Prochlorococcus marinus CUG1415: one gene and its partner. The protein of the gene in region 1 binds, or shares a complex with, the protein of each later gene. Links are inferred from orthologs where the notes say so. Each region holds a gene or a part of one and is shown on either strand. Other genes may lie near its edges. The genes, in order: accD and accB.

Region 1 (16,335 bases):
AAATTATTTCACCCATTAAACTTGTTTGGATTGATTCTGATTTGGAAGAAAATAGGTGAAAATTTTCTCATAAATTCAAGTTTCGAATGGACTATTATTAGGCCTGGCGGATTAAAGGAAAATGAAGATATTAAATTAGAAAATATAAATTATTCAAAGGAGGATACTCAAACCAATGGATCTATACCAAGAAGATTAGTAGCAAAATGTTGTATAGAATCTTTAAAAAACAAAGATTGCATAAATAAAATAGTAGAAGTAACGAGTTCAAATGATAATAAAAAAATATCTTTTAAAAAAGCTATGCAAATGATTTAAAAGATGTAAATATATAAAATAAAAACATGAAAATAAATCCCAAAATTGACGCATTACAGTTAATGCTTACTGATTTAAGAACTAGAAATGAGCCAATAAGACATAAAGCTGCATTTAAAGGCTGTCAACCAGAATTTCAAAGTCTTGTATCAAGGTTAATAAAGCAGTTAGAGGAAGAATTAGTTGCTGAAAAACTTACTAATCGTGATAGTTAAAAAATTTAGATTACTTAAATGAACTTAAGTTATCGAATTTTGCTTGTTCTGAAAGTTCATCATATCCTCCAAAAAATTTATTATCCAAAAATATTTGAGGGAAAGTATTATGACTACTTTGAGACATTATTTTTCGAAAGCTATCATCATTATCTATTAAAGTAACTTCATGAGGGATAGATAAAGAATTAAGCAACCTAATTGCTCTTTTAGACCAAGGACAATCCTTTAAAATATATGCTTTTACACGTGATTCATTTTTTAATAAATCATTACTTGAGATATTAATAATTTTTTGTTCAAAAGATACTAATAATATATCAGTACCTTTTTTTACAATACATCCCTCCTCAAGATGCCCGCCAAAGACATTACATCCCTCATCTGCAAAACTCAAATGTAAATGAACATCTCCTTTATTAAAATGTCCATTTAAGGAAACTATCTCTAGATTTCCCTCGAATTTATTTATCTCTTGATTTCCTGGGCATTGAATACAAACTGCTCTAAGATTACCAACTACTCCAGAAACATACCCGTATAAATTATTCGATAAAGAATATTCTTTAATTGAATTTATCAAATCAGATTCTGGAGATAGCTTTAGGCTATGAGGCTGCATTAAATATAAGGAATAATTTTTTAATATAAAACATCATGAAGAATAAAGAGAAGTTGAGTTTATAATCTTTATGATTCAGATTTAAATTAAATTTTAGAATATAGCATTAAAAACCATTTAAAATTTTTACTAAAAATTTAAGCTTGTTGAGGGTGTAATATATTTTTTATATACAAAAACTAATTTGTTATTAAGAAAAAATCTTAAAAATTTGGCATTGAATATTCCCAACTTATTATCGATATCTCGCCTTTTCCTTGTATTCCCATTAATACTTTTTTTAGAAATTAACAGACCATTTTATGTCTTTATATTGATTATTATTGGAGGTTTAACTGATTTTTTTGACGGGTTTATCGCAAGGAAATTTAATCTTAAAACCAGATCAGGAGCTATCCTTGATCCCTTAAGCGATAAAGTATTCTATTTAATTCCTTTAACCTTCCTTTGTAAAAATAATTTAATACCTTTCTGGTCATTGTCATTAATTTTATTTAGAGAATTAATTATCTCTAGCCTGAGGAACTCTACAAAAGATGGTTTACCAGCATCTATATTGGGTAAATTTAAAACATTTTTCTTTTTTATTTCAGTAATTACCTTCTTTACACCATTAAAAATAAGCTTATTGAATAATTTGGCTTTAATTTTTTATTGGTTAGGATTCATCCTGACTTTCGTGACTTTAGTAGGATATTTAAGAATTAAAAAGAATATGATCTGAATTTTCATCAAACTCCTCTCTCTTTTTATTATTAAAATCTTTCACAAAACTATCCTTTAAACCATTAAGTAAATCAAAAGTTGGCACCCACTCTAAATCACGTTTAATCTTAGAAATATCAGTCTGATAATGATTTAATCTAATTGGAAATCCCTTTCGAGATTTAGGATCTAATTTTTGATAATCAAATGTTCTTAAAGAAATCTCATTTTGGTTTAATCCAAGAACATTCGCACAGAAATAAATTAAACCCTTGATTGTTACTCCTTTTTCACCAGAACAGTTGTAAATATTATTTTTAGAATTATCAAAATTCATGCACCTAATCATTACATCAGTTAGATCAGAAACATGGCCTAGCTGAGTAATTAAAGACCCGTCACCAGGGATTGGAATAGATTTTTTAGTAAATAACCTTTCAAAAAACCAATTTTCAATTTTATTATAATTTCCTGGTCCATAAATATAAGTAGGTCTAAAACTTGTAAAAGGAATTTTTTGTTTTTTTAACCAATTTTCTGTCTCAAATTTTCCTTTGTGTCTACTATCTGGATCAATAGGATCAACTTCGGATAAGGGTAGTTCACAATTATCTTTATAAACACCTGCAGAGCTGACATATATATATCTTTGGAAAGAGTTATCTAAATTTTCTATAAGAAGTTTTGTTTGTTCTAACTCTCGTCCAGAAATATCATAAACAACATCATACTTTTTATTTCTTAGCCTGAAGATATCTTCTGAAATATTTCTATCACCCTTAATTAAATTTGTTTTTTCAGGATTACATTTATTACCTCTCGTGAAAATATCAATATCATAATTTTTACTTAATAACTTTCCAACCAAAGACTTGCCAACAAATCTAGTGCCACCCATTACAAGAATTTTCATATTCAAAAAATATTTAACTGAAGTAGTAATCTTAAATAGAATTACATATTGAATAGTACTACTAATAAGTAATTAATGAAAAGGATGATTCTATGAACCTAATACCAGCAATTGATTTAATGAATGGTAAGTGTGTAAGGCTTTTTAAAGGCGACTTTAATAAAAGAAAAGACTTTACCAAAGAGCCTCATGAACAAGCTAAATTTTGGGAAAGTGAAGGGGCAAAATATATACATATAGTTGATTTGGATGCTGCAAAAACTGGATCGCCAACAAACGATAAATCAATAAAAAAGATTGCAAAAACAGTTAACATACCTATTCAAATAGGTGGAGGGATAAGGTCACAAGAAAGGATAGAACAATTATTTTCTTATGGTATTGAGAAAGTTATCATGGGAACCTCTGCAATAGAAAATAAAGAATTAGTTAAAAACTTATCAAATAAATTTCCTGGAAGGATAATTGTTGGTATAGATGCAAAAGATGGAAAAGTTAGTACAAGGGGGTGGCTTGAGCAATCTAATATTTTTGCCACAGATCTAGTAAAGGAGTTTTCTTCATTTAAAATTGCTAGTTTTATTGTTACAGATATAAATACAGATGGTACGTTAGAAGGAACGAATGAAGAATTCATAAAAAGCATACTTGAAATTACAGATATTCCAGTAATAGCCTCAGGAGGTGTTGGTTCAATTTCTGATTTATTATCGTTAGTAAAATTTGAAAATTCTGGACTCTTTGGAGTAATTGTAGGTAAAGCTCTATATGAAAATAAATTCACGATAAACGAAGCGAATAATGTATTGTCATCAGAGAGATTAAATGACTTTGATTTAAACAGAAATTACTACGCTTAAAAGAGTATAAAAAATGATTTAAGGCTGGTATTTGAAGTAATTGTTAGTTAATTTTGTATAAGAGATAAGAAATCTAGTCTTGGAATTAATTTCAAAAAAATCGATATTGATTATTGCTCCAAGCTTAATAGCAGAATCTTTATCGCTTAAGTTAACATCACTAGACCAAAATTTAGACATTAATTTTAATAATGGAACAGGTGATAAAACTCCGGATTTAGTTATATGGAATGTTCTTAATTTCCAATCAGAAGATCTTATAAGGTTAGAATTATTAAAATTAAGAGAAAGATATGATGAGTCAAATTTTCTTATAATTCTCTCTGGCGAACTTGTTTATGAAGCAAATACCCCTCCATCGTTAAATGCTGAAGGTTTTCTTTTAAATCCCAGTGTAGAAAAAGTTCTTGAATCTATTGATACCATTTTAAATGGAGGAAGGGTATTTGATATTGAAAATAATTCCCGAGTTCAATTAAACAAAAATAGGGCTCTCTCTTTTAGTCAAAAAATTCTAACTTCAGGTCTTAAACAAATAGATTCTGAAATTAATTACATATTCAAATATGTCAACTCTGATTCAACACCAGAATTTTATAAATTCATTTTAAAAGGAAGATTAAGAGAACTTATTACTGCAAAATCTTTTCTAATTTTCTTATGGGGTAATTCACTAGAACTTTATACAGAGGCAGTTTACACTGAAAATAAAATTAATCTTGAAAATAAGAACACTGTATTCATTAAAGATAAAAAAACTACAGAAATATGGAATTTAATTTTAGATAGACTAAAAGAAAGGTATAGCTCAACTAACTTACAGGTTGAATTTAATAATTCATCAATAATTCTCTCTGGGATAAAGAAAGAATTCATTTCACGACTAATTTGCAAAATGTTAGATGAGTTAGATAATTTAGTAAAAAATATTAAGGAAAACTATAAGGAGAAAGATTTTAAAGATGATTTAAATTCTCTCATAAAAGAACTTAAAGTTAATACAATTTCAAATATCACAGACAGCTATTTTCGTTTAAGAAAAGGAAGCGAATCTATTTCAATAAATGATTTTATTTATAGTGAGGTAAGTTGCGAAGAGATAGATAGAGAATCACATGAATCAATAATGTTTATTGAACCAATTATTAAAAATGAAGCTCTTGACTATGATGGGAAATTACTCCCTCTATATGAAACAGAATCGTTTTTGATCCTTGAAAATATAATTTCAAATTGGACAATAAGGAACTGTAATTTATTAGCTTCTGAAATCTTTAATATTTGTTCTTCTTGGCCTGAATTAAGAACTGTACTTATAAACCCCGAATTACAATCGACAAGAAATTTTGAAAGATTCAGGAATAATATTAATAACTATAATCGCTGGCATGACTACATTTATATGCCTATCTACTTATATGAGAGTAAACGAGAATATATTGATATTATCGATAAAAAATTCACCCGATACTTTAAAAACGAAAATAGAGAGAAAGAACTGCAGAATCTAGAATGGCTTCAAAAACAAGTTACATTATTAGTTGAGATAAGAGATGCATTAGCACCTCAGTTAGAAGTTGCGGTAAAGTATATCGGTAATCTTTTCGTAACTTTCCTAACAAAAATCGTAGGCAAAGCTATCGGTTTAATTGGGAAAGGAATCCTGCAAGGATTAGGAAGATCAAGTTCCAAGTAAGTTTTAAATCTTTAATGAAAATATTTCAGTGGTTCTTAATAGCATTAATTTTCTTAAGTCCATTTAAAGCAAATGCCTATAGAGATACTAATAGTTATGATGGCAACATCTTTCCTATATATGCAGGTAATGGAGCAATAGTTCCTCCAAAGACAACACTCAAGGATTCATTAAAGAATAAAAGGGTCTCAATTCTATTTTTCTACCTTGACGATAGTTCTGACAGCAAAGCAATGGCTCCAGTGATTTCAGGACTCGATTTAATATGGAGGGAAAATATAGATATTATTGCATTAACCACAGATGAATTACAAAATGAAGATAAGTCTAATCTGCCAACCGAGCCAAGTTTTTATTGGAATGGATTAATTCCTCAAACTATCATTCTTGATAGTAATGGCGAAGTTAAATTTGATAGCAATGGAATGGCTGACTTTGGTGATATTAACAAAATAATTAGTCAATCAACAGGAATCGAAACTGAAAATAATTCCTCATTTACAGTAGAAGCCTTTAATGAATACAACAGTACAATTTCTGAATCAAAAGAGGTAGAGGTTAAAGCAAAGAAACCAAAACAAAGTAAAGTTAAAGAAGAAAAAATTCAGCCAGATGTAAACTCAGAGGAACCAGAAGAAACCGAATTTAAAGAAGAAAAAATTCAGCCAGATGTAAACTCAGAGGAACCAGAAGAAACCGAATTTAAAGAAGAAAAAATTCAGCCAGATGTAAACTCAGAGGAACCAGAAGAAACCGAATTTAAAGAAGAAACAAAAGAAACTAACAATAATTAAATATTTAAGAAAAAATGTTATTTGTAAATATCCTTTTATTTTTACTGATTTTTTTAATTCTTTCAGATTTATATATTAAATACTCACCCAAATCAGATTTGAAACTTATACCTATAAATTACAAAATCAAAAAAAAGGATGGTTTAAACGAATTAATTATTGATTTTAAAATAACTAATACAAGTAAAACCAAAGAGACTATGGTATCTAATATAAATTTTGAATTAGATTTTTTTAAAAGTAAAGGTAACGAATATTGCCAAAATTTAAACTATCAAGAAGATATATATATATATGATAATAATAAAATTAAGAATTTAAATAATTATTGGCCAACAACAATTATCAAGTCAAATTCAGAATTATTTGTAAGAAGCATATATAAATTTAACAATAATAATTTTAGGGAAAAAATAAAATATCTATGGATAAAAGTATTTTGGGATAACTATGGACATTTTGGTATTTCAAAAAATAAGGATTGTTTATTAATTAATTTAGATTGTCAAAAAAAACGGCCGAAAGAAGTTTTTGAAATTTCAATAAATAATAAATATAATGCTTTTGCTATTAAAACTGATTTACTTGGTTGCTTTGATGACCCAGTAAATACTCTCATTGCATACTGTAAAGGAATTGTAGAAAAAAATGATATTTTAACAATCGGTGAGAGTCCACTTGCGATTATGCAAAATAGATATATTGACCCTCAAAATTTAGAGTATAGTTTATTTTCGAAAACATTATGTTATTTTTTTCACCCTACAAGCAGTCTCGCAACAGCTTGCGGCATGCAATTATTAATAAATAGAATTGGAATCACAAGAATAACTTTTGCATTAATTATTGGATTTCTCTTTAAATTAGTTGGTATTAAGGGGATGTTTTATAGATTAACTGGTTCAGAATCATCTCTAATTGATGATATAAGTGGCACAGTCACACCTTACGACAAAAGTATAGTTATGGGTCCTCTAAATGCAGATTTATTTTGTAAGGAGGTCTCGCAATATCTAAATATAGATGTTGCTGTAGTTGATGTTAACGATCTTGGAGGTGTAAAAGTATTAGCCAGTTCAAATAAAGCAGTTAATGAAATACTCAAAAGAAACTTAATATCTAATCCGGCTGGCAATGGTGATGAAAAAACTCCTATAGTGATAGTAAGAGAAAAAAGTAAATGAAAAAAGATACCTCTAATTCTTTTAAGACGGATAAAGGAATTGAAGTAACTTTTGAAGAACTACATATCCGTCACATTAACCTTTTAATAGATATTAAAAATAAAAAATTGAATAATTGGTTTTTAAAGATGGCAATTATTAATACCTTTGATGATTTAAAAATATTTCTAAATAATCTTAAGAAAAATAAAAACAAATGTATAATTGCCATTTGCGGAAATGAAATCATTGGTTATTTGAACATTTTTCCTTTGAATAAAAAAGAGACTTGCCTAAAAATATCTAAACCAAAGTTGATTAACAAAAACTTTTCTTTAACTGAGAAGCAATTAACTTTAGGATTAATAAAAAAATCTATCTCCATAACAGACATAAAGACTTCAAGTTGGATAATTAACGCGGATATAAACAATATTGACCTTATATCAACATCAAGAGAATTAGGCTTTCAACCTTTAGGTGAGATAATACTTTGGGATGGTTGCGATCTTAATAAATCAATAAAGCAAAATACCCAAGGCTATGAATCAATTAATGAATTTCAAAACATTAGTAATCAAAATATATTGAAAATAGTAAATTTTATAAGATCAAATCAATCTCCTTTAATAAGAAATATTTTAGATTTTGATCAAGACGATATTCTTAAAAGAAACAACTCTAAAAGTGGTTCTTTAATATATGAAAATTCTGTTTTATGTACAATTTTAAAAGATATTAATTATCAAGACAAAGAAATTTATACTTTAACCATAAGTAAATATTGGGATAATAGATTCAATACTATTTTAAAAGAATTTATAAAAAGATTTTTTTTAAAATCTCCCATATCTAATTTAAAAACATATAAAGAGAATTCTCAAGTGAATACTTTTCTCGAAGAATGTAACCTAAAAGAAACAAATCAAGAAATTATTCTTATCAGAAACACAATAGTTAAGAATAAAGCCAAACAAGTAAATAAAATAAATCAATCCTTGGAATCAATCTTAGAAAAATTAAATCCACAAGGTAATCCATATCCGTCTCCTTTCCCATTAAAAACAAAGTGAAATTTTGTAAACCTAAACCAAGGGCAATTTTAAGTTTTGATGTAGGTAAAAAACGAATAGGATTGGCTTATTGTGATCCCCTATGCATAACATCAAATATCCTTCCAGCAGTAAAAAGGTTTGAAAATAATCAAGAAATTAAAATCATTAGAACTTATATAGATGAATTTTGTTTGACTGGTTTTATTGTTGGCCTTCCACTTGATGAAGAAGGTAAAATGACCCCTCAAGCTATTGACTGTAAAAATTACGGTCAATTACTTTCAAATAAATTAAAGCTTCCATTCTCTTACGTCAATGAACATAGTTCAACATGGGAATCTACAAATAGATTTGGAATTAAAAAAGATAAATCCGGATTGATTGATAGTTTGTCAGCAAAAGTAATACTTGAACAATGGATCCAAGAAGGTCCTGAATTAAGAGAATTAGCTGGTAAAGATCAGATAAAATATTACTATTAAAAAGAATTAGATAAGTTTTAAATGAAAGAAACTAACTCAAATGATAATTATGAAGCGCAGACACTATTATTAAATGACTCAAATGGAAACGAGCTATTTTGTTATCTTGAACAATTAGTAAGTGTTCAGGGAGAAGAATATGCTTTATTAACACCAGTTGATACTCCTGTAAGTCTTTTTAAGATGAATGAGAAAGATGAACCTGAATTAATTGAAAAAATAGATAAAAATGAACAAATCTTAAAAAACGCTGAAGCAGTTCTTCAAGAACATGATTTAAGGCTTATCAGATCAGCAGTAACATTAACAGTATCAGGTGAGCTTGAAGAACCAATTTATGATGAATTGGAAGAAGATTTCATTGATGATGATAGCGAGAGTTATGAATTACTAGTTAACTTTAATCTTTTTGACCAAGAATATGGCTTATATATTCCACTAGATCCTTTTTTTATTGTTGGTAAATTAAAAGACAAAGGGGCCTTATTAATTGAAGATGATGAGTTTGATAAAATTCAACCTTTGATTGAATCTGAGATTGAAAAAAGTAGTTCTTAAAATAAATGAGATCTATCCTGAAAGCCAATTGGGATTCAAATTTACCCATATATGAAATTTCTCAATATGAATTACAAAAAGAAGGAATACATTGTTTATTACTTGACGTCGATGGGACTCTCATAAATAGAAAGTCAACTAAGATCCCAAAAGCTGTAAAAAATTGGATAACTGATTCTAAAAAACTTTTCTCCTTATATCTAATAAGTAACAATCCATCAAAAAAAAGGATCGCGAAAATAGCCAACGAATTAAAATTAAAATACAAATACAATGCTTCAAAACCAAGAAAAAAAGTTATTTTGAATGCTATCAAAGAAGTTAATTATGAGGTAAAAAGCATTGCCATTATTGGGGATCGGATTTTTACAGATATTCTCGTTGGAAATAGATGTAATATAAAAACAATATTAGTTAAGCGATTAAAGAGAGATGGCTTACCTATTAAATTTAATTTAACTTTGACAATAGAAAAATTAATTTCTCTTTTTATAAAATGAAAACTTGGGTCATAAAAATTGGTACTAGTATTTTAAGAGGTACAGAGGAAAAATCTACTGAAGAAGTTATTGATACCCTTTGTAGATCCTTTACAACTTTTCTTTCAAAAGGGAATAAATTGATTTTAGTAACTAGTGGAGCGGTTGGATTAGGTTGCCAAAAATTAAATATTAAAACGAGACCCAATGATTTAAGTACTCTTCAAGCTACTGCTGCAGTAGGTCAAGTTAATTTAATGTCTTTGTACGATAAAATATTTAATAAATTAGGTCACAATATTGCTCAAATTTTAATCACTAAAGCTGACTTTAATTCGCGAGAATCTTTCAATAATGCTTCTAAAACATTAAAAAAATTAATTGATTTGAATGTTATTCCAATAGTAAATGAAAATGATACCGTTGCAAATGAAGAGCTTAAATATGGAGACAATGATACCCTTTCTGCCTTAGTTGCCTTAGCTATAAATGCTAATAAGCTTATTTTATTAACCGACATTGAAAATCTATATTCAAAAGATCCACGGAAGAATAAAGATGCTCATCCTATTAAAGAGGTTTATAATAGTGAATTAAAAGAAATCAAAGATAGAAACACTAAAAACTCAAACAATGAATGGGGGACAGGAGGAATTTCTACAAAACTAATTTCTGCAGAAATAGCAACAAAGGGGGGGGTTGAAGTACAACTAGTTGATGGAACGAATAAAAAAAATTTAATTGAAATTTTTAATGATAATAAAATTGGAACTTTATTTTATCCAGTTGAAAAACCTATAGGAAATAAGAAAAGTTGGCTTTCTCATGCAATTCATACAGTAGGAAAAATCACTTTAGATGATGGAGCTTTTTTGGCAATTAAAAGAAAAGGTGCCTCACTTTTAGCGGTTGGTGTTAAAAATGTAGAGGGAAACTTTACGGTTAATCAAGCAGTTAAAATCGTAAATACTGATGATAAAGAAGTTGCAAAAGGTTTAGTATCTATAAGTAGCGACAAATTAAGAATTATCTTAAATAACACAGAAAATAACAACTCCTCGATAATTGTAGTTCACAGAGATGTTCTAGCTCTCTCTTAGAAAAAAATCAAACCTGAACAAATGCTTTTAAGTGACTTAGTTGATCTAATTAAAAAAGGAAATTCAAATTTCATTAGTGCCAATATTGTTAAAGATTTAAATATAGAGGATGCTGCTTCTTTAGATGAAGCAAGTAATTATCAAATATCTTTTTTAGAAGAAAATAATATCCTTAAAGAAAAATTAGATCAAACCAAAGCATCAGCAATAATAACTTCCAACAATAATGAAATAGTTAGTGCTCTAAATAAACTAAATATTTCAAACATAATAGTTAAAAATCCAAGAATTGCATTTGCAGAAGTACTGAATTATTTATATAAAACTTGCAACTTTAAACCAGGAATTCATGCTTCAGCCGTTATAGATAAAACAGCAATAATTGGAGCAGATTGCCATATTGGACCTAATGTTTACATAGGAGAAAATACTGTAATTGGTGACAATAATCATATTTTCCCTGGATCATCAATTTTAGGCAATGTTCGAATAGGAGATAATAATATAATTCATCCAAATTGTGTAATTTACGAAAACACCACTCTAAAAAATAATTGTGTAATTAATTCAAATTCGGTTATTGGATCAGAGGGATTTGGTTTTATTCCTAAAGATGGCAAATGGGTAAAGATGCCTCAAAAAGGTAGTGTAAAAATAATGAGTTTTGTAGAAATTGGAACGAATTGTTGCATTGATAGACCAGCAGTGGGGGTTACTTTTATTGATGAAGGAACAAAGTTGGATAATTTAGTACAAATAGGCCATGGAGTTAAAATTGGCAAGAATTGTGCATTTGCTGCTCAAGTTGGTATCGCTGGGGGAGCAAAAATTGGAGATGGGGTTATTTTAGCCGGACAAGTAGGAGTAAATAATAGAGTAAAAGTTGGAAATAATGTCATAGCGAGTTCAAAATGCGGGATCCATTGTGACATAGATGATGGCAAGGTAATTAGTGGTTTCCCCGCGATGGATAATAAATCATGGCTAAGGAGTTCAAGTATTTTTAAAAAATTACCCGAATTAGCAAAAAAACTTAGACAATTATACAAACAATAATTTATTGTTCTATTAAACAAAAATTTAAATGAAGAAATATAAGATTGTTTTATTGTCAGGTGACGGAATTGGACCAGAGATTTCAGAAGTTTCAAAAAAAGTTTTAATAAAGCTTTCAAAAAAACATAATTTCGATATTGAGATCATTGAAAATTTATTTGGAGGGATAGCTTATGAAAAATATGGGGATCCTGCTCCAGATGAAACGCTAGATCAATGCAAGAAAAGTGATGCAGTACTTTTAGCTTGTGTTGGAGATATTAAATATGACTCCCTTGCAAGAGAATTAAGACCAGAAAGTGGTTTACTTAAGTTAAGATCGGCCCTAAACCTTTTCGCAAATATCAGACCTGTCAAAATAAGAAAATCTCTTATAGATGCAAGTACATTAAAAAAAGAAATCGTTGAGAATGTAGATCTGATTGTTGTAAGAGAATTAATAGGCGGTATTTATTTCGGAAACCCAAGAGGACATATAACAAATACAAAAATCCCAAAAGCTTTCAACACGATGGTTTATGATTCGGCCGAAATAGAAAGAATAACTGAAATAGCAATAAAAATTGCTAACCAAAGAAATAAAAAAATATGTTCTGTGGATAAATCAAACGTTCTGGAGGTTAGTCAATTGTGGAGAGATACAGTTTTAAATATCACCTCAAAAGATAAAAATATATCTTTATGCAATATGTACGTTGATAATGCAGCAATGCAATTAGTCAGAGATCCCGGTCAATTTGATGTGATTTTAACAAGTAATTTATTTGGCGATATTTTAAGCGATTTAGCCGCAATGTTAACTGGTTCTATTGGTATGCTTCCATCTGCATCTCTAAACAATAATGGGCCAGGAGTTTTTGAACCTGTTCATGGTTCAGCTCCGGATATAGCTGGTAAGAACATAGCAAATCCTATTGCAATGCTTTTATCCGCTTCAATGATGTTAAAAATTGGATTAAATGAAGAAGAAGCCTCAGAAAATTTAGAAACTGCTATTGATAAAGTTTTATCAAAAGGATTTAGAACAGCAGATTTAGGTGATGGATCTTCCGAAGTATTATCTTGCAGTGAAATCGGAGATAAAATAATAGATGAAATTTAAAAAAATTAATAAATAAAAAAATATTTTTAAGTTGAACATAAAGATGGCATATGACCTGTCAGAATCATTAGATATTGTTTTTAAAAAATGTCAAAACGTCATCCAGTAGTCGCTGTAACAGGATCTTCAGGAGCAGGAACAAGTACAGTAAAAAGAGCCTTTGAGCATATTTTTGCCAGAGAAGATATTGTTCCCGCAGTTGTAGAAGGTGATAGTTACCATAGGTTTGAAAGAATGCCTATGAAAAAAGCTATGGCAGAGGCTCTTTCAAAAGGTGAAAATTTTTCTCACTTCGGTCCAGAGGCTAATCTTTTTGACAAGCTAGAAGAACTTTTTAAAATCTATGGTGAAACTGGAGGAGGGAAGAAAAGATATTATTTACATAGTCCGGAAGAAGCGGAAGAACATAATACAAGACTTGGTACATCCCTAGAACCAGGGCAATTTACTCCATGGGAAGATATTCCTGAGGGAACAGACGTACTTTTTTATGAAGGTTTACATGGCGGAGTAGAAGGTGATGGATACAATGTGGCATCTTATGCTGATTTGCTTGTTGGAGTTGTTCCGATAACAAATTTAGAGTGGATTCAAAAAATCCATAGAGATAATGCAGAAAGAGGTTACTCCGCTGAAACCATTGTTGATACTATATTGAGAAGAATGCCTGATTATATAAATCATATTTGTCCACAATTCAGTAAAACCGATATAAATTTCCAAAGAATTCCCACAATTGACACTTCCAATCCTTTCATATGCAGGAATATTCCAACTCCTGATGAAAGCTTTGTGATCATACATTTCAGAAAAGGGGCAAGAGAGAAATGGGGAATTGATTTTCAGTACTTGCTTGGAATGATTCACGATTCATTTATGTCAAGTCCAACAAGCATCGTTGTAAATGGTGGGAAAATGGGTTTCGCAATGGAACTTATTCTTACTCCAATAATTCATAAAATGATTGAGGAGAAAAACAAAGGATGATTAATTTTCGATAATCAACTCAAATCCTTATTTTTTTTTAAACTTAAAGGAGTTTCTAATCTACAAAATCTCAAATTTTTATATATCTTTCTTGATAAAAGTACCTTACTTAGATTTAAATAAGAAAAACAGGTAACGTTGTGTCATTAATCGACTGGTTTGCAGCAAAGCGTAAAGATCAATTTGTTGGGAAAGTTTCGCAAGATACTGACGAGGGAGATGGTTTGTGGGTTAAATGCTCAGAATGTTCGCAAGTAGCCTATAGAAAAGACCTAATTTCAAATTTCAATGTTTGTAGTAATTGTGGACACCACAATAGGATTAATAGCGATGAAAGGATAAATATAATTGCTGATAAAAATTCATTTAAAGAGTTTGATAGTTCACTAAGTCCTACAGATCCTTTAGGTTTTAAAGATAGAAGGTCATATGCTGATCGAATTAAAGAAAGTCAAGCAAGTACAGGTTTAAGAGATGGAGTCATAACAGGTTTCTGTTCTGTAAATTCAATGCCTTTAGCATTAGCTGTTATGGATTTTAGATTTATGGGAGGATCCATGGGTTCAGTAGTTGGTGAAAAAATTACAAGGATAATTGAGAGAGCAACTATAGAAAATTACCCAATTCTAATTGTTTGCGCATCAGGTGGGGCAAGAATGCAAGAAGGCATGTTAAGTCTCATGCAAATGGCGAAAATATCTGGAGCACTAAAAAAACATAAAGAAAGAAATCTTCTATATATGCCCTTACTAACTCATCCAACCACTGGAGGGGTAACAGCTAGCTTTGCGATGTTAGGTGATTTAATTTTGGCGGAACCTAAAGCACTTATTGGATTTGCTGGTAGAAGGGTTATTGAACAAACATTAAGGGAAAAATTACCCGATAATTTTCAAACAGCTGAATATCTTCTTGACCATGGTTTTGTTGATGTAATAGTTAAAAGGAAAGATCTCAAGGATACTTTGAACAAAATTTTAAAAATTCACGGTGTAAAAGAACTTACAGATGCAAATATATAAAATGAAAATTATTTATAATTTGTTTTATTTTTCATTAACTCTTTTATTTTTCATTTTAAGTTTTGCTTCCTATTCAAATGCAATAGGAAATGTTGATTGGATTCTCCTAAAAGAGAATAATGATGGGAAAGAATGGCTTGACAAAGGAAGTTTCAAGCTACTTCCAAATGGTGAAATAAGTGTCCTGACAAAGTTCTTTAAAAATCCAACCAATTCAGAGGATGATGGAGAGTTATCACTTTATGTAATGAGAATTAATTGCGATGATAAGAAGTTCAAAGATACTTCCATAAATGGAATTCCTCAATTTAATTCAAAATGGCAAACTTCTCATGATGATGAACTAATAGATGTTGTGATAGAAAATAGTTGTTCAGAGTTTATTAAGGGATAAGAATGAATACTAAAAATAAAAAATTAAAAATAGCCATCGCTGGACTAGGTTTTGGGAAAAAAGTTCATTTAGAGGCGTTAAAAGAATCTGGTTATTTAACGCCTGTAGCTATTTATCATTATGAGAAAAAACAAAAATCGATTTTAGAAAAACAAACGGGATTAGATTTTTTTCATAATTGGGAAGACTTAGTTAAATCTCCAGAAATTGATGGTATTATTATTGCTACCCCTCCTGAATCAAGATTTAAATTAGCAAAACAAGCTCTTGAGAATAATAAAAATTTGCTACTAGAAAAACCCGTTTCAATAACTTCCTCTGAAATTGAAGAGCTTCAGAGAATATCTTTGATTAATAACTTAAGCGTATGTGTTGATTTCGAATATAGAGCAGTACCCCTTTTCCTTCAGACAAAAAAACTTATTGATGAAAATATCCTAGGCGATATATATTTAGTCAAATTAGATTGGTTAATGGGCAGCAGATCCGACCCTAAAAGAGTTTGGAATTGGTATTCTTTGGAAGAAAAAGGTGGAGGAGTTATTGGCGCATTAGGTACTCATGCATTTGATATGTTGAATTGGTTTTTTGGAGAATCAATAAAAGTTTCTGGAAAGTTAGCCACATCAATAAAAAAAAGACCTTTAACAAATTCATCTGATTTACTTGATGTTACGAGCGAAGATATTTGTCTAGCCAATATAGAAATATCAAACTACAGTTCTAATCTTATTCCATGTCAGGTATCTTTATCATCGATTTCTAAAAACGGTAGAGGATTTAGTTTAGAAATATATGGCAGCGAAGGTTCACT
Region 2 (14,404 bases), 730 kb from region 1 along the record:
ATCTATAAATGCTCCTGATGTAAGGGGAGCATTATATCCATCTATAATTGCTTTCATGTCTCCTTTGGACGTTTTTATATTAACTTTTGCTCGTCCAAGTAATCTTGGTAGATTATCAAATTCTGCTGGAATAGAGTAAGGAAATTGATTTGGTAGAAAAAATTCTTCCAATCCACCAATTTTATCTAAAGTATCTTTTCGGGTTGCCACAAATGAGTTCTTATCCTTTGATTTGGCATGAGCGTTAAGGCTATCAAAATTATCTTTGAGTTCTAAGAATATTGTTTCAGCAATTTTCCGTTTATCATTCGGTAATTCTTGAATAATTCGACTTTGGTATTTTTTTAGTAAAGATTGACATTTTGTAACAGTTTTCGTTAGAGCTGGCCATCTTCCTCCTCTGATAAAGTTACTAGTTTCTTCCAATTTATGTTGAATTTCTTGTAACTCAACTTGCTTGATAGGCAGTGCGTTTCTGAGGATTGCGTTAGGGTCTTTTACCGCATTTCCAGTAGGTAAATCAGCTAGAACTTGAATTGGTTTAAATAGAAAAACCTGTAAAATTATGATTGATAGAATCAAGAAAAGTTTGTTCTGATTTGATAAGAATTTTTGCATAGCACTCTTGCAGGTTTATGATCCTTGGGGATGTAATACAGGAATGATTTCCAGTAACGATTTTCGCACAGGTACTACCATCGAATTGGATGGACAGGTTTGGCGTGTTGTAGAATTTCTACATGTCAAGCCTGGTAAGGGTTCTGCTTTTGTGCGAACAAAATTAAAATCAGTTCAAAGCGGCAACGTGGTTGAAAAAACTTTTCGAGCCGGAGAATCAGTACAACAGGCTATCCTTGAGAAGTCTAACCTGCAACACACGTATGTGGAGTCTGGAGATTATGTTTTTATGGATATGACAAGTTTTGAAGAGACACGCCTTTCTGTTGACCAAATTGGTAAAGGTGCGAAGTATCTGAAAGAAGGTATGGAGGTTAATGTTATTTTCCATAATGGTAAGGTTTTAGAAGTGGAACTTCCTATAACTATCACTTTAAAAGTTACAGAAACTGATCCTGGAGTTAAAGGTGATACTGCTAGTGGTGGCACAAAACCAGCTATTCTAGAAACAGGTGCTCAAGTTATGGTTCCTTTATTTATTTCTGTGGGGGAAATTATTAAAGTTGATACTCGTAACGATAGTTATCTTGGACGTGAAAATTAATGGCTATGAAATTAGATCATGAAGACTTAAATCGCTTAATAGAAAAAATCTCAACAAGCGATATTCAAGAATTCTCTCTAGAGGGAGAAGACTTTAAACTTGAAATAAAACGGAATTTATTTGATCAGAACCAATTTACTAAGAATTTAGTCTCTAATAATTCGTTTGATAGGCAATCAAATGCTAATCAAATATCCATCAATGATAATGTATCAACAGTTAATGAGCCTGAGGCCCCTCAAGTATCCCCTCCTGGACGCTCAGATCTGACCGATATTACATCTCCTATGGTTGGAACCTTTTATAGGGCTTCAGCCCCTGGGGAGGATCCATTCGTTGAATTAGGTAACAACGTTAAGGTCGGGCAAACTATTTGTATTTTGGAAGCTATGAAATTAATGAATGAAATCGAATCTGAATTTAACGCTGAAATAGTAGAGATTCTCGTTGAAAATGGAACTCCAGTTGAATTTGGTCAAGTTCTAATGCGTGTTAAGCAGGTTTGAATTTTTAGTCATATCAATTGCAGTTTTTATAGCCTCAATCATGCTTTGAGATTGAGCTATTCCTTTGCCAGCAATATCAAAGCCTGTGCCATGATCCGGAGATGTTCTGATGAAAGGTAAGCCTATTGTCGTATTTACTGAGTAGTTATGAGCTATAACCTTCATTGGTATTAATCCTTGATCATGATACATTGCAAGAATGCCATCATGCTTGTCGGTATTTTTGTGTGTCCAAGCTTTGGCTGAAGAATTCCAACAACTATCTGGCGATAAAGGGCCTAGTAATTTAATATCTTTATTTTTTTTATTCCAAGTAATCAATGAATCATTAAGCCAATCTCTTTCTTCATTACCCAAAATACCTTCTTCTCCAGCATGAGGGTTTAATCCCGCAACTTTTAAAATAGGGTTTTCAGAATATGTATTACAAAAATTTTTGAAAAGATCTAATTTTGAATGAATCAGTCTTGTATTTAGACTCTTTGGAACCTCACTAAGTGCTATGTGGGTTGTGGCTAGTAAGGTATTGAATCTCCAACCTGTAAATGGCGATTTAGCTGTGAATAACATTCCAACATTTTTTACTCCACACGATTTAGCTAATACTTCAGTCTGTCCAGAGAAATAATGACCTGCAAGTGACCATGATTTCTTACAAATTGGTCCAGTTACTAGAGCTGACATAGGCAATTGTTTAACAATTTCAATTGCTTTGGTCAAGTAATAGAAGCTTGAATTACCATAACTTGCTTGAGATTGATTATCAGATGAACAAATTTCGATATCATGGATTTCTAAACTATTTGGATTGGCTAGGTTTTCCAATCCTAAAGATCTAAGATGCATATATGTATTCTGTAGATTTATTTTTGAACCAACTAATATAAATTCGATATTCCTTGGTAACTCATTAGAACAAAGAGCTTTTAAAATTATTTCAGGTCCTATTCCAGACTCATCTCCAACGCTTAATACTATTTTAAATTTATTGTTTGTAATTTTAAAATTCATAAAAAGATTTTAAATTTATTTATTTTTAACTATTTAAAAAGCAATTTTTTAAGCCTGTTTTATAGTTTTTATAAATTAGTTTATATCCAAGTGTTTTGCATAATAGTTTATTAGAAACTCTTCTATTTTCCATCCAAAAAGATTGAGCGATGGGTGATAATTCTTTTTTTGCATCCTCAAATAAAATTGGATTTGGCATTTTTAAGCCAAGAAGATCGTAGCAATATTGAATAACTTCTATTTGGGAACTGGGTTCATCATCTGCAATATTAATAATTTGGTGAAACTTTAAACAATCTTTATTCTGTAATAGATAGATAATTGCATTTGTAATGTCCGCAACATGAATTCTTGAAAATACTTGATCTTTTTTTGAGATAACGCGAATTTTTTGATTTCTTATTGCTTCAAAAGTGGATCTTCCAGGTCCATAAATGCCGGGTAATCTAAAAATTTGTATTGGTAAACCAGATTCAATCCATTCTCTTTCGCAATTTAATCTCTTGTGACTTCTTTTCTGAAAAGGGTTCGGGTTATCAATCTCAGATACCCAATCACCTTTGGTGTTGCCATATACTCCTGTGGTAGATAAATATCCAACCCATTCAAGTGATAAATTTTCTAGCATACTTTTAAGACTTCCTAAGACTGGATCTTTCCCATTTTTGTCCGGAGGAATGCAACTAAGAATATGCGTGACTCCATCAAAAATTTTTTCATCAGGAACTTTACCGTTTTCACTGTTAAACACAAAATTATTGGGATCTTTTTTTTCAGATCTAGAACTGGTTAAAACAGTGCAACCAATTTGTTTGATGGTTTTTGCAAAGAAACTACCTGTAAAACCACATCCTAAGATTAAAAATTTATTTTTATTGTTTAGTGAACTTGCGATATTATTCATAATGTATTATTGTAGTACAAATGTATTATTTAATGATGGAGACAACTGTTAAATCTAGCGATAAATCAAAAACTTTCTGCAATAGCAAAATTTATACTCCCAGCAGAGAAAAAGAAATAAGATTATTTGATTTTAAATTCTACCAAAAATTATTTATTGTTCTCATTGCATTGTGCACAATTTTAATATTCCCAGAATCGCCAAAAGAAATGGAAACAATATGTGAAAATTATCACTCTAGAAAATTATGTAAAGTTTGGTAGTCAAGCTGCTCTATATTTTGATTCACCTTGCTCGTAATCTTTATTTCTTATCTTAAAATTAGGATTAGCCCATTGCAATAATCTTACAGCTAATCGTAAATCTCCTTCAAGCCATGCTCTTATAGCCATTGCTCTTCTTGGATCATAAAATTTTTGTCTTCTATACCAATACAAAGCATTTTCATCTGATTTATCCCCATTACAAGAAAGACATGCAGGGACACAGTTTTCTGTGGTACTTAAGCCACCTTGACTACGGGGTAATACATGGTCAATGGATTCCGATGGTTTGCCGCAATATATACAACTTTTTCCTGTAAATCTATGAATTGATTTTCGCCATTGTCTGAATCTGAACTTAGGACATAAATCCTCTAAAAACACCGCATCATTAATATGCATTCAGAATATTTAGTTAAATAAATAATGGCTTGAATATATCAAAAGTCAATATTGATTTATAATTTTTTATCCAAAATTCGCACCTAAAATATAATTTAGTGTTGACAGATACAAAATAAAATATATTACATAATTACTCAAAAGTATTTTAAAAACTCAGAATTTTATTAATAGCTGTATCTTTCAATTGTTTCTTCTGGAAAGTCTTCATTTCTGTCTTCTAATTCTTTTTTTAACTTTTCTTTTCTTTTTGCTTCTTTTTGTAACTCTCTTTGTAGTTTTCTATTTGGATGAAGATTATCTAGATATTCAACACAATAGCTATATTTTTCTCTATCTCTTATGACTGATTCAGTAATTTGAGATGCTGCTTGTTTAGGTGATACTTTGAAAAACCCTCCTTTTTGTTTTTTTATATATGTATATGCTGCATCCCAACTACTTTCATGATCATTTCCTCCATCTCTCATAGTACAGAAAATTTCAGCTCCAAATGATCCAGCATTAACTTTGGATATTTGAATGCATAGAGGAGTGATTATTCCTAAAGTTAATAATATTATTTTTTTCAGCTTGAATCTTTGCATTAAACTTTTTTCTTCTATTTAAAAGTATCTTTTATTGAGAATATGTCTATAGAAATTTAAGATTTTATTAGTCCAAATAAGTTCAGGCATTTCACAACTAGGGGAAGAATTAAAAGGACGGTAATTAATCTTACTGCGTGTAGAGTTGCAACTGCAGGGCCAACTCCATATTCTGAACCTACTAAACTCATACCGCTAATACCTCCTGGCGCAGCTCCTAGAATTGTTGTAATCAAATCTATATTAAGTAATCTGCTTGTCCATAACCCAATTGCTAATCCGGTAATAACTAAAGTAAAAGTTATTAAGATAGCCGGCCTCCATAAGCTTTGAAGGTCAACTAATGAGTCTTTAGTTAAAGATGTGCCAATAACTGTCCCAATTCCAATTTCTAATAATGTTCTTGTTCCAATTGGCCACTCTGCTATATCCACTTTGCCACTTATGCTTAGTATGCTTGCACCTATTAAAGCGCCTGCAAGAGGAGCAGCAGGGATACCAGTTTTTAGAGCTAAGGCTCCAAAAATTCCACCTGCAAGTAGATAATAGATTAGATTTATGTTTGGCATAAATTATGAAAGATGTTTGGTGACAATATTAGAAAAAATTTTTTTTGATTGGGTTGATAGTCAAATTATATTTTTGTTTTATCTACTAATGTTCCCTTTTGTTGGCATAATATTATTTAAAGCATTAATTTTTATGTCTTCACAAGTTTCATACAGAGCTAATAAAAGCTATGTAAAGAAAAAATTATCTTTTTTTGAGGGCGGCCACCAGCTTGAAAAATTAGAATTCGCTCTTGCAATAGCTCAAACTAAGGGGGATACAAAAAAATCAATAATTCTTAGAAAAAAAATTTTTGAATTAGGTGGAAATGTTGAAGAGCCAGGCACTTAACTCAATTTCCCTCAAGATATTTAGATGCCACTAATAATGCTTCACCAGCTTGTTGAGCTGTTATTTTGCCTAGATCAAGCAGTGAATTACTGATAGCAGAAATTACTGTAATGATATCTCTATCATTTACATATCCTAGGTGACCAACTCTAAATATTTTCCCCTTCAAGTGATCTTGACCACCAGCAAGTAGGATATCAAACTTATTTTTTATTGTCTTTCTAAATTCTTCAGCATCCATTTCTCCAGTTTTTATTGCAGTAATTGAAGGGCTTAAGAATCTTTCATCAGCAAATAATTGTAGATTTAGAGCCTTTACAGCATTGCTCATTGCTAATTTATGTTTATTATGTCTATGGAAAATATTTTCTAAGCCTTCTGCTCGCATCATTTTCAAAGCTTCATCTAAAGCAAAAACTAAATTAACTGCCGGGGTATATGGATTACTGTTACTTAAAAGACTCTTTTTATAGGATTTTAAATTTAAATAAAATTTTGGTAAATTCGATTTCTCACAAGCTACCCATGCTTTTTGACTCATTGCTATGAAACTTAGTCCTGGTGGTATCATGTAGCCCTTTTGTGATCCTGAAGCAACAATATCTAGTTGCCATTTATCTACTGGTACATTGCAAGCTCCAAGACTTGTTACGCAGTCAACAATAGATAATGCTGTGTTGTGTTCCCGAATATATGAGCTTATAGTTTCTAGATCATTAATTACACCTGTTGAGGTTTCAGAATGAGTTAAGATAACTGCCTTTATTTCTTTTTGTTTATCTTCTTCTAATATTTTTTTGAATTCTTCTGGATTCAGGGGAGTACCCCATTGGGAATCAATTTTTATTACTTCTAATCCAAATTCTTTGGCAACTTTTACCCATCTTTCGCCAAATTTTCCATTTTCTCCACAAATTACTTTATCGCCTTTACTTAAGGTGTTTATTATGCCAGCTTCCATTGCGGCAGTACCACTTCCTGTAATTGTTAGAACATCATTTTGAGTTTGATGAAGCCATTGTAAATTTTTAGTAGTACTCTCTACGAGCTCTTGGAATTCCTTACTACGATGACCTATTGGATGCTTACTTAATGCTTGTAAAACTTTTTCTGGAACTGGTGTAGGTCCAGGAATCATCAATGATAATTTTTGTTGTATGGCCACTTTTTATTAAATAGGTCATTCTTAGATTAGTTCTCATTATATATTTTTCAATTACTTGATTTGAAAAAAGGATTTTCTTTACCAATATGGGTTGCTGGAGCTGCTAGGTCAGCATTAAAAAAATTAATAGGTTTTTCATTTGACAATTTTGAACTAATAAAAATTCCTAATGAAACAAAAGAAATAAAAATCGAGATTCATTCTGTTGGTTTAATTAAAGGTGATTCGCATTCATTAGGAATTACCTTTGCAAAGTCTGGCTTAGATCTTGACATTACACAAAACTTAGAAATATGGACGATAGCCTCTTTAGAAAAAATTTCTCTTAACAATCCTAATAAAACAAATCAAATCAATATTATTGCAGGATCTGGTGTTGGTATTAAAGAGAACACATCAGAAATATGTATTTCTGATTTTGCTAAAGAAGTTTTATGTGCAAACTTATTGGATATTATTCCAGAGGGTTTTAAATTGAATTTAGAAATTATTTTCCCAAATGGGGAGTTTTTAGCAGAAAGAACTAGTAATAAGTCATTTGGTATTGTGGATGGATTATCTATTATCGGAACTTCTGCTGAGACTTATTCGAGTGCTTCACCAGGTCAATTAGAAAAGGCTAAAACTAAGTTAGCAAAGTTAATTAAAAATGATTCTCAAGGGAAAGTTGTTTTTGTTATTGGTCAAAATGGTTTAAATTTGGCAAAAACTTGTAATTTTAAGTTTCCAATTATAAAAGTTGGTAACTGGATAGGACCATTAATAGTTGATGCTGCAATAAAAAATGTTAAAACTGTAATTCTTTTTGGTTATCACGGAAAATTAATTAAATTAGCAGGCGGCATTTTTCACACACATAATCACTTGGCTGATGGAAGAATTGAGATTCTTGTTTATTTAGCCGTTCAAGAAAAATTACCGCCCGAAATAATAGTCAAATTATCTCACTTAAATACACTTGAGGATGCCTTATTATTTCTTGAAAGATTTAATAAATCTATAGCTGATAAATTATTCCAAAATTTATCAAATACGATTGAAAAGCGTTCTTTTGCTTATGTCAATAGGTATGTCACAACGGATATGGAAATTGCAGCAATTATTTTTGATAGAAAAAGGGAAATAAGGTGGGCAGGAATAAACGGTAAAGATTATATTTCTTATTTTCAATGCGATTAATTTTTGCTTGATTATGCTTTTGTAAATAAATTGAGCTAACTTTTATACATGAGTCAAAAATCTTTAACAAAAGAACGAGATCCTTCAATATTAATTTTAGATTTCGGATCTCAATATTCTGAATTAATTGCAAGAAGAATAAGAGAAACTAATGTTTTTTCTCTTGTAGTAAGTAACTGTATTTCAATTAAGGATATTAAAAATATTAATCCTAATGGAATAATTTTGAGTGGAGGACCAAATTCTGTATATGACCAAAATGCGCCTAAATGTGATGAAAAAATTTTTGATTTAGGAATTCCTATTCTTGGCATATGCTATGGAATGCAATTAATGGTAAAAGAACTTGGAGGATCTGTAACTTTAGCAACTAAAAAAGCTGAGTATGGGAGAGCTCCAATAAATATAGATTTCGAATGTGATCTTTTTTCTGATGTAGTAGATAAATCTATAATGTGGATGAGTCATGGCGATTCAATTAATTGTTTGCCAGATGGATTTAATAAAATTGCTCATACAGAGAATACACTTCATGCAGCAATTTCAAATGATACAAAAAAATTATTTGGCGTACAATTTCATCCTGAAGTAGTGCATTCAGAGTATGGGATGACGATAATTAAAAATTTTGTTTATAAAATTTCTTGTTGCGAATCTGATTGGACAACTGAAACTTTTTTAGAGGAGACAATTCCCAGGATAAGAGAGCAAGTTGGCAATAAGAAAGTTTTACTTGCCTTGTCAGGAGGAGTTGATTCTTCAACTCTTGCTTTTCTACTCAATAAAGCAATTGGCAATCAGCTTACATGCATGTTTATAGACCAAGGGTTTATGAGAAAAGGTGAACCGGAATTCCTAATGAATTTTTTTGATAATAAATTTCATATAAAGGTTGAATATATTAACGCTAGGGAAAGGTTTATTGCAAAATTAAAAGGGATTACTGATCCAGAACAAAAAAGGAAAATCATTGGTGAAGAATTTATTAGAGTATTTGAAGAAGAAAGTAATAGACTGGGACCTTTTCATTATTTAGCGCAAGGTACTCTTTATCCTGATGTTATTGAAAGTGCTGGTACTAATATTGATCCTAAGACAGGTGAGAGAATAGCTGTAAAAATAAAAAGTCATCACAACGTAGGTGGATTGCCTAAAGATTTACAATTTAAATTAGTTGAGCCATTAAGAAAACTTTTTAAGGATGAAGTACGCAAAGTAGGTACTGCTTTAGGTTTGCCGGATGAAATTATCAAACGGCATCCATTTCCTGGGCCTGGGCTAGCGATAAGAATTTTGGGAGAAGTGACCAATGAAAAACTAGATTGTTTAAGAGATGCAGACTGGATAGTGAGAGACGAAATTAAAAAAGCTGGTCTTTATAATGATATTTGGCAAGCTTTCGCAGTATTGTTACCCGTTAAAACGGTAGGAGTTATGGGTGATAAAAGGACTTATGCATGGCCCATAGTTTTACGTTGTGTATCCAGTGAAGATGGTATGACAGCAGACTGGTCAAAAATTCCTTTTCATATTCTAGAGAGAATCTCAAATCGAATCGTTAATGAAGTGATTTCTGTTAATAGGGTTGTTTATGATATTACAAGCAAACCTCCTGGAACTATTGAGTGGGAATAGTCAAAGGCGTATAAAGTCAGTTATAGTCTAAAAAAGTTGGTTACACGTGGGTTACACGTGAGAATCTGTTATCCTATTTGCAATGGATCTCAACAGCGAGGTTACACGTAGGTTACACGTGAGGGTAAAATCTCATCTCTATAGAGAAATCGTATAAAGAGCATTTTCTCTACAGTTGGTATATTTAAAAAAAGTAAATTTTGATATGAAAAAAAGGACTGCTTTTTTTGGAGCAATATTATCTTTAATGCCTATTGGTCAACCATTTTTAGTTAAAGGAGGTGTCAGTCTGGTAACTTCCGCAATTATCTTTCATAATAAAAAAATTAACGCAGAAAGCGCAGAATTTTATAATAATCGTGGCATTGATAAGTTAGACGCAGAAGATTATGAAGGAGCAATATCTGACTTTACAGAGGCAATAAAAATCAATCCAAAACATAAATATGCTTACTATAACCGTGGAATTGCAAAAGAAGATTTAGAAGATTACAAAGGAGCGATATCTGACTATACAGAAGCAATAAAAATTAATCCATGGTATGCCGATGCCTACAATAATCGTGGAAATGCAAAATTAAATTTAGAAGATTATAAAGGAGCGATATCTGATTTTACAGAAGCAATAAAAATTAATCCAAAACATGAATTTGCATATTCTAATCGTGGAATTGCAAAAGAAAATTTAGAAGATTATAAAGGAGCGATATCTGACTATACAGAAGCAATAAAAATTAATCCAAAAGATGGTTATAGTTATTTGGATCGTAGTTTCAATAAAGTATCTATAGGAGATATTAAAGGTGCAGTATTTGACAAAAATAAAGGACTAGAAATATTTGAGAAAAATATTAGAAATAAAGTTAAGTTATCTACTAAAGATATACTTTATACCGACGTTTCATCTGACCCTTTATTCAGAGGTTTTAATAAATATGCTGGATTTGATGGTAATACTTATACAAGACCAATTACTTATTACCTTCACGATAAAAACGGCAAACTAAATTCTAAATTGTTGCCAAAACATTTTAAGAAAACATATGAACACTCTTTAGATGAAGAGAAATTCATTGTAAATTTTATTTCTAAGATTGATAAATATATTGACCTCGATTTTAAAAGAGTTTATTCAAAGACTGACGCAATGATAAGAATATATAAAACTAATATACATGAGGATAACTACGGAGCGGCGTATGATAATGGAGATAATGTTCCAGATAAATGGTTTCGATTAGATGTCGCATGGGGTGACCCTCCAATGGATATTCCAAAATTAAAAAAATATCCTACTTTATCCGTAGACAGTGCCTATACAATAGTTCATGAATTAGGACATGCCCTTGGTTTGGCACATTTTGATGAGGGTTGTGGAAAATATTGTAAATCTAATTTTGATCCCGAAGATATGAGAATTAATAGCAAGAAGACAGTGATGTCTTACAATAATTTTCTATATCCAGTAGATGATATGTTTGTCACAGAATTTGATTTAAAAGCATTAAGAAAAGTATGGGGTGTTGAAAAAGGGAATTAATTTTTTCTTGTTGAGAAATCGTATATCACTGACTTTTAAAAAGTGATTCTTGCAAATCGGAAAAATGATTATAAGGCGCAGTTAATGTATCTTCTCCACCACCACCACCTGTTGAATTACTCCAACTAGTTCCTTTTAAAAAATCATCTAAAAATATTGAGTCCCATTTTATAAAGCCTCTGTCTTCTCGATTATCAATTTGTCTAACGCTGTATAACACTCTCCATCCAATTTTTTCTTGCACCCCATGTTGTCTTGTTGCTAGTGAAATTTTTACATTCGTAACCCCAAAAATCTGCTTCATTTGAAGCATCTGGTGTTTTCCCAAGTTTTTTTTCTAACCAATGCCCTTTCACTCCAGCATGCTTTTTGTCATAACCTTCAATATTTGGTGATAAACCATATACATTTTTAAAAAATAATTCCTTTATTTTTTCTTTAACTGCATCCATACATACTTTTCAAGTAATGAAAATTACAGTAGCGGAATTTAATTACAAAGACAAATCAAATTAGAGATTGCCAGTTCTAGTGAATTAGAAAAGATTGCCTTGGATTTCTTCATCATGAACTGTCACAGGGTTATAAACTAATTTTGCATATTGTTCAGAATAAGCACAGTTTTTACATGATGAATTAGGTTCTGGTATTCGGTGATTATTGATTAAAGAAATCATTTCATCTATTTTGTTTTCAATCCAATCAGAATGCCAATTGTAAGGAACTAAATATTCATCAAAATTCATTCTTTTTTTAAATTCACCATCATCTCTTTTTGCGTTGCAGACTAAAAAATAAGATGTTTGGTGAACATCAAATCCCATTCCTCTTAGAAGATATGCATAAAAATCCATCTGGATTTTATATCCCTCATGATAAGGATCATCTAGATAGTCTTGTTTATCTACTTTCCCAAGTTTTGCCTGTGATTTGTAATCAACAACTATTAATTGCTTAGTAATTTTGTGCTGCCAAATATCATCAACTCCGCCTGTCAATATTATGTTTGTATCTTTATGTCTCAGCATCAATCCTTTGTGTAGAGAATTTCGCCAATCATCAATTTCTGGATGATCAAAAGGAACTAGATGACTTAAATCATTTTCAATAAATAACCGATGAGGTATTTGTCTTTCTCGACAATAATCAAATTCTTTTTTTAAAAGTAAATCTGTGGTCTCATTTAAAGTCCATCCTGGCGTTCCTGGTGGATCTAATCCTTTAACCCGATCTAGATAAAAACATCTTTTGCAGGTTAAAAAATTAGAAAATCTTCCTCGACTTATTTTAAAATCTTCTTTTTGATTAGGAGAATAAGAAGAAGAAGCTCTAGTCCTTAATCCAGTTGCTTTAACAGGTTCTTTTTTACTATTTCTCTTTAGATCAATCATTACATTATTAAATCCAGCAAGAGAGATTCCTCATTCATAGATTATCTAAATTGAAACTATTAACAAAATTTTTTATTAAAGATTACTCAAATTAGAAAAAATAAGAGGGCATTTGCTTGCCCTCTTCGAGTCGTATGCACCTCCCGGTCCACAAAGTCGATGAAGTGCTTTTGACTCCTGAATTATTTCTATTCCTAGTGAATGGGAAAAGATAGTCGTGACAACCACAAAGCACTTCTACTCGGGTAATAATACTCTATGAATTTCAAGTTAATAGGAGGACAATATAGATATAGATCTAGGAGGTCTTATGAAACTATTCAATCAATTTAACATTCTTCCAAGATATTTAACTGTGTTTAATTATGCAGGAATAAATCTAAACGAAACCCCAAAAGAACTTGAGAAATGCATTCCTGAGTTTCAAAACTTTTGGGAGAAAGAATGTAGAGAACATCCAACAAATCAAAATTGTTTAATTTACTGCGACTGAGTTTTTAATTTTTAGTCTTTATTAAAAAAGGAGGTTTTATGAAACTAACTACTCCATTCACCATTCTCAATCGAACATTCAATGAGATGGATGTAATCAGAGATGCAATGAAGAAAAGAAAATTGGCAACTGAAAGATTGCATGATGATTATAGAAAAATGTTCAAAAACAAAGAATATCCAACCATAGTTAATGGATATGTTTAACCTAGTACGACTAAATTAAATTAGTCATAATAAGTCCTAATTTAATGTAAGCAGACCGTAAGCAACATATTAATAATCTTCAAATCTATTGATATAACTACGTTTTAGCGTTAAGTCGTATAGTCGCTATTGATTTCTATATAAAGATATAAATCAAGTTATAACTGGAATCTCAAGGATTTAACTAGTGTCATATTGGTGTCAGAAAGATAAGATAAGTAGTAAATAATTTAATGATGATGTTAAAAATAAATAATTTACCGTGTGTTTTATATATATTTTTCTTTTTCTCATTCAATTCAAGTGCTTACTCAAAAGAGTTTCTTTTGACTTGTCTCAACCCACAAAATAATAATTTTCAGACCACCTATAAAATTAAAGATGATTTACTTAGTCGAATCCTAGGTAAATCAGTTTTTCATGTCAGTTCTTATGACCCTTTAAGAGATAAAAAATTCGTTGTTAATAAGTATGAAAAAGTTATAAATTTCAAAAATAAAAAAATTACCACAACCATATCTTCTAATAATAGGCGAATCATAAACTTTAAAATATATGATCTTGAAAATAAAAACTACACCCAAAGCGGTCATTATTTAAATGATTCCATCAAACCATTTTCGCAATATTTTTCTTGTTTTTAAAGAAAATTATTAAATTTATTACTGTCATATTAGCGTCATATGAATTATCAAAACACTGACTTCAGTTGTGCCGCAGCGGATCTAGACTTATGTAGTATATTCGCTATTTATATATACTAATTTTGCTAAACCCCCTATAGAGTGTTTTTTTCTTTAATTGAAGAAATCCATTATGTTTAATATCTAGTAAAAGAATAAAATTTAAAATGAAATACTAAATGCAATAACCATTTTTATTGTAATCAAGATGAATATCATGAGTCCATCCAGACTGACTTAGAAGCGAAAAATTACATGGCAAATTATTTTTTTCTAGGCTCTCACATATAGAAATAAATACTTCGCAATCCCGCTGA

Evidence for each region.
Region 2: the proteins of accD (region 1) and accB are in contact, whole or in part, in a solved structure (PDB 8UXZ), measured with the Escherichia coli proteins. The link is inferred for Prochlorococcus marinus CUG1415 from one-to-one orthologs.

What each region holds. Positions count from the first base shown.
Region 1 is NZ_JAAORL010000001.1:752,728-769,062, reverse strand. The notes cover bases 13,416-16,186. They hold accD (acetyl-CoA carboxylase, carboxyltransferase subunit beta), read left to right. Parts: upstream 13,416-14,245; coding sequence 14,246-15,127; downstream 15,128-16,186. Other genes in these bases: HA143_RS04275 (Gfo/Idh/MocA family protein), read left to right, coding at 15,524-16,186; HA143_RS04280 (hypothetical protein), read left to right, coding at 15,129-15,521; HA143_RS04290 (phosphoribulokinase), read left to right, coding at 13,416-14,105. Also shown: HA143_RS04370 (SDR family oxidoreductase), read left to right, coding at 1-318; HA143_RS04365 (hypothetical protein), read left to right, coding at 345-533; HA143_RS04360 (PCC domain-containing protein), read right to left, coding at 544-1,155; pgsA (CDP-diacylglycerol--glycerol-3-phosphate 3-phosphatidyltransferase), read left to right, coding at 1,340-1,879; HA143_RS04350 (NAD-dependent epimerase/dehydratase family protein), read right to left, coding at 1,853-2,773; hisA (1-(5-phosphoribosyl)-5-[(5-phosphoribosylamino)methylideneamino]imidazole-4-carboxamide isomerase), read left to right, coding at 2,866-3,633; HA143_RS04340 (DUF3685 domain-containing protein), read left to right, coding at 3,713-5,329; HA143_RS04330 (hypothetical protein), read left to right, coding at 6,138-7,307; HA143_RS04325 (hypothetical protein), read left to right, coding at 7,304-8,359; Holliday junction resolvase RuvX, read left to right, coding at 8,356-8,823; HA143_RS04315 (DUF3727 domain-containing protein), read left to right, coding at 8,845-9,381; HA143_RS04310 (YqeG family HAD IIIA-type phosphatase), read left to right, coding at 9,387-9,881; proB (glutamate 5-kinase), read left to right, coding at 9,878-10,960; lpxD (UDP-3-O-(3-hydroxymyristoyl)glucosamine N-acyltransferase), read left to right, coding at 10,982-12,016; leuB (3-isopropylmalate dehydrogenase), read left to right, coding at 12,045-13,118; more of HA143_RS04290, read left to right, coding at 13,206-13,415; more of HA143_RS04275, read left to right, coding at 16,187-16,335.
Region 2 is NZ_JAAORL010000001.1:26,495-40,898, forward strand. What follows is about bases 31-2,974. They hold accB (acetyl-CoA carboxylase biotin carboxyl carrier protein), read left to right. Parts: upstream 31-1,221; coding sequence 1,222-1,728; downstream 1,729-2,974. Other genes in these bases: HA143_RS00125 (peptidylprolyl isomerase), read right to left, coding at 31-618; efp (elongation factor P), read left to right, coding at 662-1,222; pdxA (4-hydroxythreonine-4-phosphate dehydrogenase PdxA), read right to left, coding at 1,705-2,739; HA143_RS00145 (SDR family NAD(P)-dependent oxidoreductase), read right to left, coding at 2,765-2,974. Outside these bases: more of HA143_RS00125, read right to left, coding at 1-30; more of HA143_RS00145, read right to left, coding at 2,975-3,643; HA143_RS00150 (HNH endonuclease), read right to left, coding at 3,907-4,308; HA143_RS00155 (DUF6554 family protein), read right to left, coding at 4,476-4,895; HA143_RS00160 (AbrB family transcriptional regulator), read right to left, coding at 4,952-5,464; HA143_RS00165 (hypothetical protein), read left to right, coding at 5,598-5,795; HA143_RS00170 (pyridoxal-phosphate-dependent aminotransferase family protein), read right to left, coding at 5,797-6,933; cobalt-precorrin-5B (C(1))-methyltransferase CbiD, read left to right, coding at 7,021-8,139; guaA (glutamine-hydrolyzing GMP synthase), read left to right, coding at 8,188-9,774; HA143_RS00185 (tetratricopeptide repeat protein), read left to right, coding at 9,980-11,314; HA143_RS00190 (hypothetical protein), read right to left, coding at 11,340-11,534; HA143_RS00195 (LlaMI family restriction endonuclease), read right to left, coding at 11,518-11,766; HA143_RS00200 (PD-(D/E)XK nuclease family protein), read right to left, coding at 11,851-12,705; HA143_RS00205 (hypothetical protein), read left to right, coding at 13,016-13,198; HA143_RS00210 (hypothetical protein), read left to right, coding at 13,237-13,404; HA143_RS00215 (hypothetical protein), read left to right, coding at 13,731-14,048; HA143_RS00220 (hypothetical protein), read right to left, coding at 14,263-14,404. UniProt on the Escherichia coli protein: This protein is a component of the acetyl coenzyme A carboxylase complex; first, biotin carboxylase catalyzes the carboxylation of the carrier protein and then the transcarboxylase transfers the carboxyl group to form malonyl-CoA.